DNA from 4 places in the Exiguobacterium sp. R-17 genome. Region 3 is predicted to be linked to each of the others. Evidence: riboswitches for the same ligand, from Rfam matches in the RefSeq annotation. Region 3 holds a riboswitch; each other region holds the start of a gene.

Region 1 (3,118 bases), 720 kb from region 3:
TAGATCGCCGTGTAGCAACGCATCTCCTTTCGTGATGAAAAGCGCTTCGAGTTTTGCGACTTCGCGTTTCAACTCATCGTCCGCCCATAGACGTGCCACCTCTTCTTCAAGCCCGGCTTCAATCTCGTTCGTCTCCGCGTCATGGAACGGATCCGTGAAGATTAATTTTTCCGTGATGTCGCACAAGTCCGGATTGTAGTACGTTCGGGCGACACGTTTTTTTTCAACCGGACCAAGCGCAAAGTCCGATGTATGGAATAAAGTCCGAGCGAGATAAGAACCAATATGTTCCGCAAGCAACGGATACTGTTCACCTGCGAGTAAACCGCTTCGAACGATTGTCAGATGTGAAAGATCTTCCATGACCGTATACGCCTCGTCGTGACTAGCATGAAAAACACGCGGTACGAACGGCACGGCATGCCGGGCGAATTCACGGAGTGCGGATTGCTCGATCCACGCCCGCTCGAGTGATAGTGGCCAGCTTTCACCGACGACTTTCGCGTACGGAAGTGCTTGTTTTAGAATCAATCGATGTTCACCTTCTCGAATTCGAAAGACAAGATTGAGATTGCCGTCGCCAATCTCTTCTGCTTCGACGGCTCCGTCGCCGATCAGTCCTAGTGAGCGGACCCGTTCGATCGCGTCCTGTTCTGTAAATGCTTTGTATGTCATCTCAGTTCCCCCTGTGTGATACACGAAAAAGCGCCTCTTTTCGTCATCGAAAAGAGGCGCAGGAAAGTCACTGCGTCCTCTTATCTCTCAGACGAAACGTCTGTTGGATGTAGCACCGTGCCAAGTGGTCGGTTGCTGCGGCGTCATCGGGCCAATTCCCTCTGCCAACTCGCGATAAGAGTCGTATGTAGTTGTCGTGTGTGATATTGATTTGAATCTTACGCAATCCTCTTCCCTGCTGTCAAATCGAAATCAAGCAGAAACGGATATCGTTTTTGCTCCATATATAGAAAGAGTATTTTCAAAAAAATAAATTTTCTAAAAATAGTTTGACAAGTCGTGACTCTCATGTAAAAATTGCAATTAGATTTCACAATTTCATCCAATTCTTATCAAGAGCAGACGGAGGGACAAGCCCTACGATGTCGCAGCAACCGACCTTTTGGCACGGTGCTAATTCTTGCAGCTACTAAGCTGACAGATAAGAGTCCACGTTCGAATCATTCATGGTCTCTTGTCGCTGACAAGAGACCATTTTTTTATTGAAGGAGGAAAGACATGGCTTACATCACAGCTACTTATCAATTGACCGCCCGCGATCGACTGGAGCAACGCGCCGAACAACTCGCGCTTGGTCTGACGGTTGGTTCCTGGACGGAGCTGAATCATCTTGAGCAACAACAACTCGCCTCATTCAAAGGAGAAGTCGTACATACGGAAGAACGCGACGGTAAAGGCTATATCACGATTCGTTACCCGGAACACAATGTATCGCGCGACTTTTCTGCGATCTTGACGACCGTCTTCGGGAAACTCTCACTCGACGGTGAAATCAAATTAACAGAACTGCTACTACCCGATACATTCACGTCGGATTTTCCAGGTGCGAAGTTCGGGATCGAAGGAGTTCGTTCCTTGATTGGTGTCGAAGATCGTCCACTGTTAATGAGCATCTTCAAAGGGGTCATCGGACGCGATTTATCGTTCCTTCGTGATCAACTCGAAGGACAACTTGCTGGTGGGATCGATCTCGTCAAGGACGATGAGATCTTATATGACAATCCGTTGACACCGACGATTGATCGGGCACGGATCGGACGTGAGGTTATCGATGCTCATTTCCACCGGACCGGTAAACGTGCGTTGTATGCGATCACACTTAGTGGTCCCGTCTTTACGCTCAAGGATCAAGCCAAACGATTGATTGACGCTGGAGCAACTGCTTTCTTGTTGAATACCTTCACATACGGACTCGACGTCTTACGTGAATTGGCAAGTGATCCGGAGATCAACGTTCCCATTTTCAATCATCCGGCTTACAGCGGTGCATTGATTGCTAGCCCGAACCACGGTGTTGCAGCGCCTGTCTTACTTGGCACATTACCGCGCGTTGCTGGTGCAGACTTAACACTATTCCCGTCACCTTACGGCAATGTCGCTCTTCCGAAGGACGTCGCCCGCGGCATCGCGGTCGAAGCGACTCGCTTCGGTCAGACGAAAGCGATTTTCCCTGTCCCTTCAGCCGGTATTCACCCAGGACTCGTTGCTCAACTCGTACGCGACTTCGGGATCGATTCCGTCATCAACGCTGGTGGTGGCGTACATGGTCATCCGCAAGGTGCTGCGGCTGGTGTTATCGCTTTTCGTCAAGCACTTGATGCGGCACTCGCAAATGAATCCCTATCGAATGCTGCGTCACGACATGAAGAATTACGAGTCGCGCTCGACGCTTGGGGGATCAAGTCATGACCTTACGAATTCTTTGTGACTTCGACGGTACCGTGACGATGCAGGATAACATCATTGCACTCATGGAGGTATTTGCGCCAGTGAATGACTTCGAACCGTTGAAACGTGGCGTGCTCGACCGGACGTTGTCGATCCAAAGTGGTGTCGGGCAGATGTTCGCGCTTCTGCCGTCCGACGGTAAAGCGGACTATCTTGATTTCTTGATGGAGCGCGCTGTCATTCGCGAAGGATTTTCGGAGTTGCTTCAGTACAGTCGTCGTCAAGGAATCCATTTTTCGATTGTTAGCGGTGGAATGGACTTTTTCGTCGAACCGATCTTAGCACCGTTCCTCGAGCAAGAGCAGATTTACTGTAACATTGCCGATTTCAGTGGTCCATTTGTCCACATCGATTGGCCACACGCCTGCGATGCCCATTGCACGAATGGATGCGGCTGTTGTAAAACATCCGTTGCCCGTACATTATGCAAAGACGATGACGTCATCATCGTCATCGGTGACTCAGTGACGGACTTCGAACTCGCAAAACAAGCGGATCGTGTCTATGCCCGTGATTATCTGATCACGTTGTGTGAAGAAAATGATATCGCCTATACACCTTTTGAGACGTTCCACGATATCGTTCATGATTTAGCACGATCGGAGGTGACGATATGACATTCATGCGACGGTATGAAGAACTACGCGCCATCAAA
Region 2 (3,118 bases), 170 kb from region 3:
TTCCCGCTCCACATATCTGTACCTGTTTATTGGACGATTTTTTTGAATTTCAAAAAAGTTCTTTTCTTTTGACTGAATATTCGTTATCCTTGACGACAATACTACGAAGGAGGCACACATCCATGAAACATTTCGCTCCATCCATCGCCATCGATCGGCTTCCTGCTCCCGTTTTCGCTGAACTTGCGAACCGGATCGGTGCTGTGAAAGCTGCCGGACATGATGTCATTACCCTTGGTCAAGGAACACCCGATCAAACGACGCCCGTACATATTCTCGACGCCTTGAAACAGGCGATCGATGAGCCAACAAACCTTCAATATCCACCATTTCGTGGACATGATTTTCTAAAGCAAGCCGTCGCGAGCTTTTATGCGAACGAATTCGGCGTCACAATCGATCCGGCAACCGAGGTCGCAATTCTTCTCGGTAGTAAAGCCGGAATCGTCGCCTTACCACAAACGATCGTCAATCCTGGAGAAGGTGTCATCGTCCCGGATCCGGGGTACCCGGATTACCTGTCTGGAGCAGCACTTGCTGGTGCTTACCCGATTACGCTTCCATTGCTTGAGAAAAATAACTTCCTGCCGGATTACGATTTACTTGATACGACAGATGTCGAGCGCGCCCGGATGTTGTTCCTCAATTACCCGAGTAATCCGACAGGTGCGACAGCGACAGCAGAAGCCTTCGAACAGACAGTTGCCTTCGCGGATGCCCATGATGTTTGTGTCGTCCATGATTTAGCCTACGGTGGCATCAGCTTTGACGGTCCGACACGAAGCTTCTTGCAGACGGAAGGGGCGAAAGATGTTGGAATCGAGTTGTTCTCACTCTCGAAACGCTTCAACATGTCTGGCTTCCGAATCGCTTTCGCGATCGGAAATCCGTCCGTCATCTCAAGCATCGAGACGTATCAGGAACATCTCTACGTCAGTGCCTTCACACCGATCCAACATGCAGCGACCGTTGCCCTGACGAGTGACCAAACGTGCGTCCGCGAGTTAAGTAGCTTGTATGAAACGCGACGCGATGCGTTGTTCGCAAAACTCGATGCAATCGGCTGGAGTGGACCACGACCGGGCGGTTCCTTCTTCGTCTGGCTCCCCGTGCCGGAAGGATACACGTCCCAAAGCTTCACGGATCATCTGCTTGACGAAGCACACGTCGCCGTGACCCCTGGATCATTCTTTGGTGAATACGGCGAAGGATACGTGCGGATCAGCTTAATTGCTGACGTCGAACGGCTAGAGGAGGCCGTCGACCGAATCGGAACGCTCAACCTGTTCCGGACACCTGTTGCGGAATAATTCTGAAAAAACATTTGACAGATGGGAATCATTTCCGTTAAAGTAAATCCCAACAGCATAACTACTTATCGAGAGCGACCGAGGGATTAGGCCCAACGACGTCCGGCAACCACCTATCAGGAACGGTGCCACATCCTACAGAATGGATTCATTCTGAGAGATAAGTTACGAAATCTTACACTTTCGTCGCTTTTTTCTGGTTGCTCTGCTACTAGGAAAAAGCGACTTTTTTTTGTACAAGGAGATGAGCAGATGATTGAATTCAAACAGATTACGAAACGGTTCGTCCGAGACCGGACCCCGATTTTCGCATTACGAGATGTCGATTTGACGATTCAAAAAGGAGAAATCTTTGGGATCATCGGTGAATCCGGTGCCGGTAAGAGTACGTTGCTTCGTCTGATCAACGGTCTCGAGCATCCGACACAAGGAACGGTAAAGGTCGACGGTGTCTCGCTCGGCGGAATGTCAAAAGCAGATTTGCGTCAACTTCGCTTGCGGACAGGAATGATCTTTCAGCATTTCCAATTGATCCAGTCGCGTAATGTCGCAGATAACATTGCTTTTGCACTGAAGGCTGCTGGCGTCAAACGAGCAGATTTTCCGGAACGGATCCGTGAACTCGTCTCGCTCGTCGGACTCGAAGGATTCGAGACGAACTTCCCGAGTCAGTTGAGCGGCGGACAGAAACAGCGCGTTGGGATTGCCCGGGCACTCGCGAATGATCCAACCGTCTTGTTATGTGACGAAGCGACCTCTGCCCTTGATCCGGTCACGACGCTGCAGATTTTAGATTTGTTGAAAGATTTGAATGAACGACTTGGATTGACGATCGTCCTCATCACGCATGAGATCGATGTCGTCAAACAGATTTGCCATCGTGTCGCGGTCATGTCGCAAGGGGAAGTCGTCGAAGTCGCCTCTACATACGATTTGTTCAGTCAAGCCAAACATCCGGTGACACAACATTACGTCGACACGGCACTCCAGATCGAGCTACCGGAACGCATCTTGCAAGCGACACCAGGAAAGATCATCCGCCTGCAGTTCACGGGCGAGAAGACCGGTGAAAGTACGTTATCGGAAGCCATCCGTCGATACGATATCTCGGTCAGCATCCTGCACGGAAAAGTCGATTACATCCAAGACGTCGCTTTTGGTGTCCTAATCGTCAGCTTGACGGGATCCTCCGATCAAATCGCACCTGCCCTCGACTGGCTTGCGGCGGAACTTCATACACTCGAGGTGATTCAGGATGTGGCTTGATCGTATACAAACGATGTTACCCGAGTTGTTGAAGGCACTTGGTGAGACGGCGTGGATGGTTGGCATTTCGCTTGCCTTCGCATTGGTCGTCGGGATTCCACTCGGGATTCTCCTGTTCGTCACCGACCGCGGTTTATTCTTTCAAAACATTGCCATCCGACGTGTCCTTGACTTCGTCGTCAACATCGTCCGGTCCTTGCCGTTCATCATTTTGCTTGTTGCCCTCATTCCATTAACGAAGTTCTTGCTTGATAATACGATTGGTCCGACAGCAGCATCCGTCAGCCTCAGTGTCGCAGCGATTCCGTTTCTCGCACGACTCGTTGAAACATCACTGCGTGAGATTCCACCTGGTTTGATCGAAGCAGCGGAAGCGTGCGGAGCGAAACCATTACGGATCATCGTCAGTATCCTTTTACCAGAAGCACTCCCTGGCATCATTCAGGGAATCACGCTAACGACGATCAGTTTGATCGGCTTCTCGGCGATGGCTGGTATCGTCGGCGGCGGAGGTGTCGGTGACCTCGCGATCCGCTTCGGCT
Region 3 (3,118 bases):
ATGCATGACGGAGCGGACGAAGTTTTTCGCTGTCTCGGTCTGCGGATTCGAAAAGACATCAAAGACTGTTCCTGACTCGATCAGCTTCCCAGCTTCGATGACGGCGACCCGGTCACAAATCTCACGGATGACGCCCATCTCATGGGTGATCAAGAGAATGGTGATCCCGTATTCCGCATTGATGCGTTTTAATAACTGGAGAATATGATGTGTCGTCTGAGGATCGAGTGCTGACGTCGCTTCGTCACATAAGAGGACGGATGGTTGCGTCGCTAGTGCCCGGGCGATGCCGACACGTTGCTTTTGTCCGCCGGATAATTGATCCGGATAATGATCCGCCTTGTCTGCGAGATCGACGAATTCGAGTAACTCCGTCACCCGGCGACGAATCTCGTCTTTCTTGACACCTGCGAGAACGAGTGGTTTCGCAACGTTCGTAAAGACCGTGTTTGCATTCAATAGATTGAAGTGTTGAAAGATCATCCCGATCCGCTGTTTCGCTTGGCGTAATTTTTTTGGTGATAGTTTTGTTAAATCTTCCCCGTCGACCGTCACTGTTCCTGACGTCGGTCGTTCTAATAGGTTGACGCAGCGGAGCAATGAACTTTTCCCAGCACCGCTAAAGCCGATGACACCGAAGATTTCGCCTTTTTCGATCGTCAGGTCGACACCGTCGAGTGCTGCGATCGTCTGATCCTTCGTGATGTACGTTTTTTTGACTTGATGAAATGCAATCATTCCGTTTTCCCCCTTCATTCAACAAAAAAGGTCCCTTCTTGAGAAACAAGAAGAGACCTGGATCCGCACAGTGGCAGAATCCACTCCACTCATCTCTCAGACATCTGTCTGATGGAATTGGCACAGTGCTCATAATGAGTCTGTTGCCGAGGTTTCGTAGGGCCAGTCCCTCCACCTCTCTGGATAAGTATTGCGGTATGAAATTCGTATGTGTGTTGTTGCGTTGTTGCTTATGTCGTAAAACTAATTTTTACATTACGGGTCGAACCTTTAAAAGTCAACCAACTTTGCAAAAATAATCCATTTGTCGCATATCGATTGAGTCATAAGTTATGAGTTAGCTGAAAGAACAAATCACGATTCGTCCAGAACGATTTGACAAGGCATTTTCGGTCGTGCTACCATCGTTTCAATGATTAATCCGACAATTCCAATATGATATTTATCAAGAGTGAACGAGAGACCTGGCTCTATGACTTCACGGCAACCTGCAATCTGTAAGGTGCTCCGACCAGCAAAGCGCGGCTTTGGATGATACGGTGAAAAACTCGTGGGCGTCCAAGCAGTGACGTTGACGAGTTTTTTTTCACGAATGGAGGAAAAATAGTAATGATGAACTATCCTGTATTGACTGGTGCTGAAGCATTTTATCTTCAAGGTGGACCGATCGGCATTTTAATCTGTCATGGTTTTAATGCGACCCCGCAAAGTGTTCGGGACGTCGGTGAGGCATTTGCTGCTAAAGGATTCACTGTCTATGCTCCACGTTTGCGTGGTCACGGGACGAACGTCCGTGAGTTCGAACAATCGACTGCTCGATGTTGGAAGCAGAGCCTGCAAGACGGCTATGCACGTTTACAAGAAACATGCGATCAAGTCTTCGTCATCGGTCAATCGATGGGCGCGACGCTCGCACTATCGCTCGCCGCTGACGGGATTCCATTTTCAGGCATCATTACGATCAATGCCGCTCTCTCCGTTCCGTCTTATGAAGCATTGTCGTTTGAAGATGGTCCACAGTACTTACCAGAAGGGGCACCGGATATCAAACGGTCTGCTTTCGAAATCATCTATGACCTCGTTCCGAGTCGTTGTGCATTCGAACTCGTCCGCTTGATGGATGAGACGAAAGGACGCCTTGGATCGATCCTTCTACCGACATTGATTCTTTACTCGGCAACCGATCACGTCGTTCCGCCGTCGAGCTCGGATTACCTGCATCAGCATATCGGGACGAATGATAAACGAATCTACTGTCTCCTCAACTCGTACCACGTCGCGACCCTCGATCATGATCAGGATTTAATCGTGCGTGAGACGATTCGTTTCATCGAACGCTCGAGTCGTTTCTCACAGGAAACGGGATAATAAAAAAACAGCTATTCGTCTTCACTTAGAAGCGAACAGCTGTTACATCAAAGGACGACCATCATCGGTTCGTCTTTTTTGTTTATCCTTTTTGGTGCTGCATCGTTTGGAGCGGCTTCGGCTTTCCTGGCACTTCATGGCAGTGGCGGCACCGTGGCTCATACGATTCTGAAGCGCCGACTAAAATGATCGGATCATCATAGTTCGCTGGTTTTCCATCAATCAAACGTTGTGTCCGGGAAGCCGGATCGCCACATGAGAGACAGATCGCCTGAAGTTTCGTCACAAATTCTGCGCGCGCCAGTAATTCCGGCATCTTGCCAAATGGCTCTGCCCGGAAATCCTGATCGAGTCCTGCACAAATGACGCGTTTTCCGTCTTGCGCAAGTGCTTCGATGACTTGAACGATCTCATCATCAAAGAATTGAACTTCATCAATTCCGACAATTTGTGTTTCTTCCGCTACTGCTGCATAGAGATCACGACTCGTCGCCATTGGAATCGCCACGACGGAATTTCCGATGTGAGAGACGACATGCTCTTCATGGTACCGGTCATCGATTGCCGGCTTGAATACTTGAACGGGCAGTTTGCCGTACTGTGCCCGTCTGACACGACGAATCAACTCTTCCGATTTCCCGGAAAACATACTGCCACAAATTACTTCGATCCAGCCGTACTGATTTATTACATGCATCATCGTCCGACACCGTCCTCTAAAAATAGTCACTTTAACGAGTATAGCTCGAAACGGTATTGAGAAAAAGGGTTGACTTCCGGAAATCAAAATTCATTTTTTCTTTACCTAGAATTTTTGTCCTTTCATTCCAACCTTCATCCATTTCCTGTACACTAAAGAAGAAGATTCTCGCGAAAGAAGGTGTCCCCGATTCATCATCTCTTACATGACATTCTGCACCAATATGGCGCCCTTGGTCTTTCCGTCCTTCTCGCAGGTGGTATCGTGGGATTGCCGGTTCCTGATGAGACCTTGCTCGTCCTGTCCGGTTTT
Region 4 (3,118 bases), 430 kb from region 3:
CATCGTCCGTGTATACGATAGCTTCATTCGACTACCTGTCCCGTAAGCACCGCCTGTCCAGCCTGTGTTGACGAGATAAACGGTCACACCGTGACGATCAATCAGTTCTCCGAGCATCGTCGCATACTTTTCAGGTATCAGTGGAAGAAATGGTGAACCGAAGCATGTCGAGAACGTTGCTTCCGGTTCCGTGATACCACGCTCTGTTCCAGCAAGTTTTGATGTATAACCTGATAGGAAATGATACATCGCTTGTTCTTTCGTCAATTTACTGATCGGAGGCAAGACGCCATACGCATCAGCCGTCAAGAAGACAATCGTCTTCGGATGACCAGCCCGTGATGGAACAGCGATGTTATCGATCGCTGTGATCGGATAAGCAGCACGTGTATTTTCTGTCAACGATGTGTCATCGTAATCAGGATGACGAGATTCATCGAGCACGACGTTTTCAAGGACAGTTCCGAAACGGATCGCATCAAAAATTTGCGGTTCTTTTTCGCGTGACAGATTGACCGTCTTCGCATAACATCCACCTTCAATGTTGAAGACGCCGTCATGCGACCAACCATGCTCATCGTCACCGATCAATTGACGGCTATCGTCTGCTGACAGGGTGGTCTTACCAGTACCGGATAGACCGAAGAACAAGGCGACGTCGCCTTCGTGTCCGACGTTTGCTGAACAGTGCATCGAAAGGACATTTTCTTGTGGTAAGAGGTAGTTCATGACGGAAAAAATCGATTTTTTGATTTCGCCCGCATATTCGGTTCCGCCGATCAAGACGATCCGGTGTTCAAACGACATGGCGATGAATGTCTCGGAATTCGTTCCGTCAACGGTAGGATCTGCTTTGAAATGTGGCGCGTAGACGACCGTGAACGGTTCGAAGGCAGCCACTTCAGGATACTCGCGTAAAAAGAGTTGTTTGGCAAACAGGTTATGCCAAGCGTATTGTGTGAGCACACGAACCGGAAGGGTGAAGTGCGTATCTGCCCCAGCAGCAGCTTCTGTGTAGTAGAGCTGATCGGCTTCGTTCATGTAACGAAGAACCTTTTGTAACAATTGTTCAAATTTGTCTCCATCCATCGGTTGGTTAACATGACCCCAATCGATGTGAGACTCGCAGGAAGAATCACGGACGATGAACTTATCTTTTGGTGAACGACCTGTAAATTTCCCCGTTTCTACAGATAGTGCGCCGTTCTCAGCAAGGACACCTTCTTCGTTTCGAATCGCATGTTCGACAAGTTCAGCAACAGATAGTTGTTTGAACACATGCTCTTTCTTGAGTAGTTCTTCGATATTCAGGACCGTCATCGGCATCCTGACCCCACCTTTCCCCTACGTTGGTTTTGGCTCACTGCATTTAGTATGACACATTCATTATATATGACATACTAAAGGGAGCGCAATCATTTTCTAGTGCTGATTTCTATTTATCTGGAAACGCTTTCAGCATTAATAGTTTAACATCTCTTTTAAAAAGTTTCGACTAGAATTTGAAACCTTGCTTGACAGAGTAGGTACAACTTTATATCATGTAATTCGTAACGGATACTCTTATTCTGAGCAGGTGGAGGGAACAAGGCCCGAAGAAACCCGGCAACCGTCCTACATTAATTCATATATTAATGAGGGAAAAGGTGCTCTCCTGAAGCGAAGTAAACACTTCGAACGATAAGAGGGTAAAGGAAGAACGCACAACCTTTCCCTGACCATTTTTTGGACTTGGAAAGGTTTTTTTCATTTTACCGTCCCACTCAACTAGGGGAAATGAGTACACCGTCAAATTCTTTTTTGGGAGGGTCATACATGACAAACCTTAATCGCCGACTATTCACGTCGGAGTCAGTCACTGAAGGTCATCCAGATAAAATCTGTGACCAAATTTCGGATTCAATCCTCGATGCGATTCTTGCAGCGGATCCAAATGCACGTGTTGCGGCAGAAACTTCTGTTACAACAGGTCTCGTTCTCGTTGCAGGTGAGATCACGACATCCACTTACGTCGACATTCCAAAAGTCGTTCGTGAAACGATTCGTGAAATCGGCTACACACGCGCGAAATACGGTTTCGATGCGGATACATGTGCTGTATTGACATCGATCGATGAGCAATCAGCAGATATCGCTCTTGGTGTCGACCAAGCGCTTGAAGCACGTGAAGGTAGCATGTCTGATGCAGAAATCGATGCAATCGGTGCAGGAGACCAAGGTCTTATGTTCGGTTACGCAACGAAAGAAACACCAGAACTCATGCCACTTCCAATTTCGCTTTCGCACCGTCTCGCACGCCGTTTGGCAGAAGTGCGTAAAAACGGTCAACTCGACTACCTTCGTCCGGACGGAAAAACACAAGTCACGGTCGAATACAACGAGAACAACGAGCCGGTTCGTGTCGATACGATCGTCATCTCGACACAACATGCGGAAGAAGTTACGCTTGAGCAAATCCAAGCTGATTTGAAAGAACACGTCATCACACCGGTCATCCCGGCTGAATACATCGACGCAGCAACGAAATTCTTCATCAACCCAACTGGTCGTTTCGTCATTGGCGGACCACAAGGAGATGCTGGATTGACTGGTCGTAAGATCATCGTTGATACGTATGGTGGATACGCACGCCACGGCGGTGGAGCATTCTCAGGTAAAGATCCAACAAAAGTCGACCGTTCAGCTGCATACGCAGCACGTTACGTCGCGAAGAACCTCGTTGCTGCAGGTCTTGCAGACAAAGCAGAAGTTCAACTTGCGTACGCAATCGGTGTCGCGCACCCTGTATCAATCGCAGTTGATACATTCGGCACAGGAAAACTTCCTGAAGCACAACTCGTCGAATTGGTTGCTGAAAACTTCGATCTTCGTCCGGCTGGAATCATCAACATGCTTGATCTCCGTCGTCCGATCTATCGTCAAACAGCTGCATACGGTCACTTCGGTCGTACAGATGTTGAGCTTCCATGGGAGCAAACAGATAAAGCAGCAGTTCTTGAAGAACAAGCAAAACGTTTCGCATAATCAAAAAGTCCGGAAATCCTACGTGGGTTTTCGGGCTTTTTTGTTTCCGCGGAACTTTGCAGGAAACGAATGTTTTTTCTAGAAAAGGGTAAAA

The links. A riboswitch is a leader RNA that binds a small molecule or an ion and turns the genes downstream of it on or off. The one in region 3 is predicted to bind S-adenosylmethionine.
Region 1: another riboswitch for S-adenosylmethionine. It lies ahead of ACN9MT_RS02300 (2,3-diketo-5-methylthiopentyl-1-phosphate enolase); the one in region 3 lies ahead of ACN9MT_RS14085 (alpha/beta hydrolase).
Region 2: another riboswitch for S-adenosylmethionine. It lies ahead of ACN9MT_RS13260 (methionine ABC transporter ATP-binding protein); the one in region 3 lies ahead of ACN9MT_RS14085 (alpha/beta hydrolase).
Region 4: another riboswitch for S-adenosylmethionine. It lies ahead of metK (methionine adenosyltransferase); the one in region 3 lies ahead of ACN9MT_RS14085 (alpha/beta hydrolase).

The regions. Positions count from the first base shown of each region.
Region 1 covers NZ_CP184372.1:417,620-420,737, reverse strand. The annotation lists gene mtnK (S-methyl-5-thioribose kinase) at 1-675, opposite strand, end outside; SAM riboswitch class I at 753-856, opposite strand; SAM riboswitch class I at 1,062-1,163, shown strand; gene ACN9MT_RS02300 (2,3-diketo-5-methylthiopentyl-1-phosphate enolase) at 1,234-2,424, shown strand; gene ACN9MT_RS02295 (2-hydroxy-3-keto-5-methylthiopentenyl-1-phosphate phosphatase) at 2,421-3,080, shown strand; gene ACN9MT_RS02290 (methylthioribulose 1-phosphate dehydratase) at 3,077-3,118, shown strand, end outside.
Region 2 covers NZ_CP184372.1:2,519,925-2,523,042, forward strand. The annotation lists gene ACN9MT_RS13255 (aminotransferase class I/II-fold pyridoxal phosphate-dependent enzyme) at 123-1,310, shown strand; SAM riboswitch class I at 1,373-1,477, shown strand; gene ACN9MT_RS13260 (methionine ABC transporter ATP-binding protein) at 1,563-2,576, shown strand; gene ACN9MT_RS13265 (methionine ABC transporter permease) at 2,566-3,118, shown strand, end outside.
Region 3 covers NZ_CP184372.1:2,694,479-2,697,596, forward strand. The annotation lists gene ACN9MT_RS14080 (methionine ABC transporter ATP-binding protein) at 1-738, opposite strand, end outside; SAM riboswitch class I at 825-928, opposite strand; SAM riboswitch class I at 1,178-1,279, shown strand; gene ACN9MT_RS14085 (alpha/beta hydrolase) at 1,348-2,106, shown strand; gene ACN9MT_RS14090 (thymidine kinase) at 2,189-2,803, opposite strand; gene ACN9MT_RS14095 (DedA family protein) at 2,987-3,118, shown strand, end outside.
Region 4 covers NZ_CP184372.1:2,267,844-2,270,961, reverse strand. The annotation lists gene pckA (phosphoenolpyruvate carboxykinase (ATP)) at 1-1,326, opposite strand, end outside; SAM riboswitch class I at 1,561-1,687, shown strand; gene metK (methionine adenosyltransferase) at 1,816-3,024, shown strand.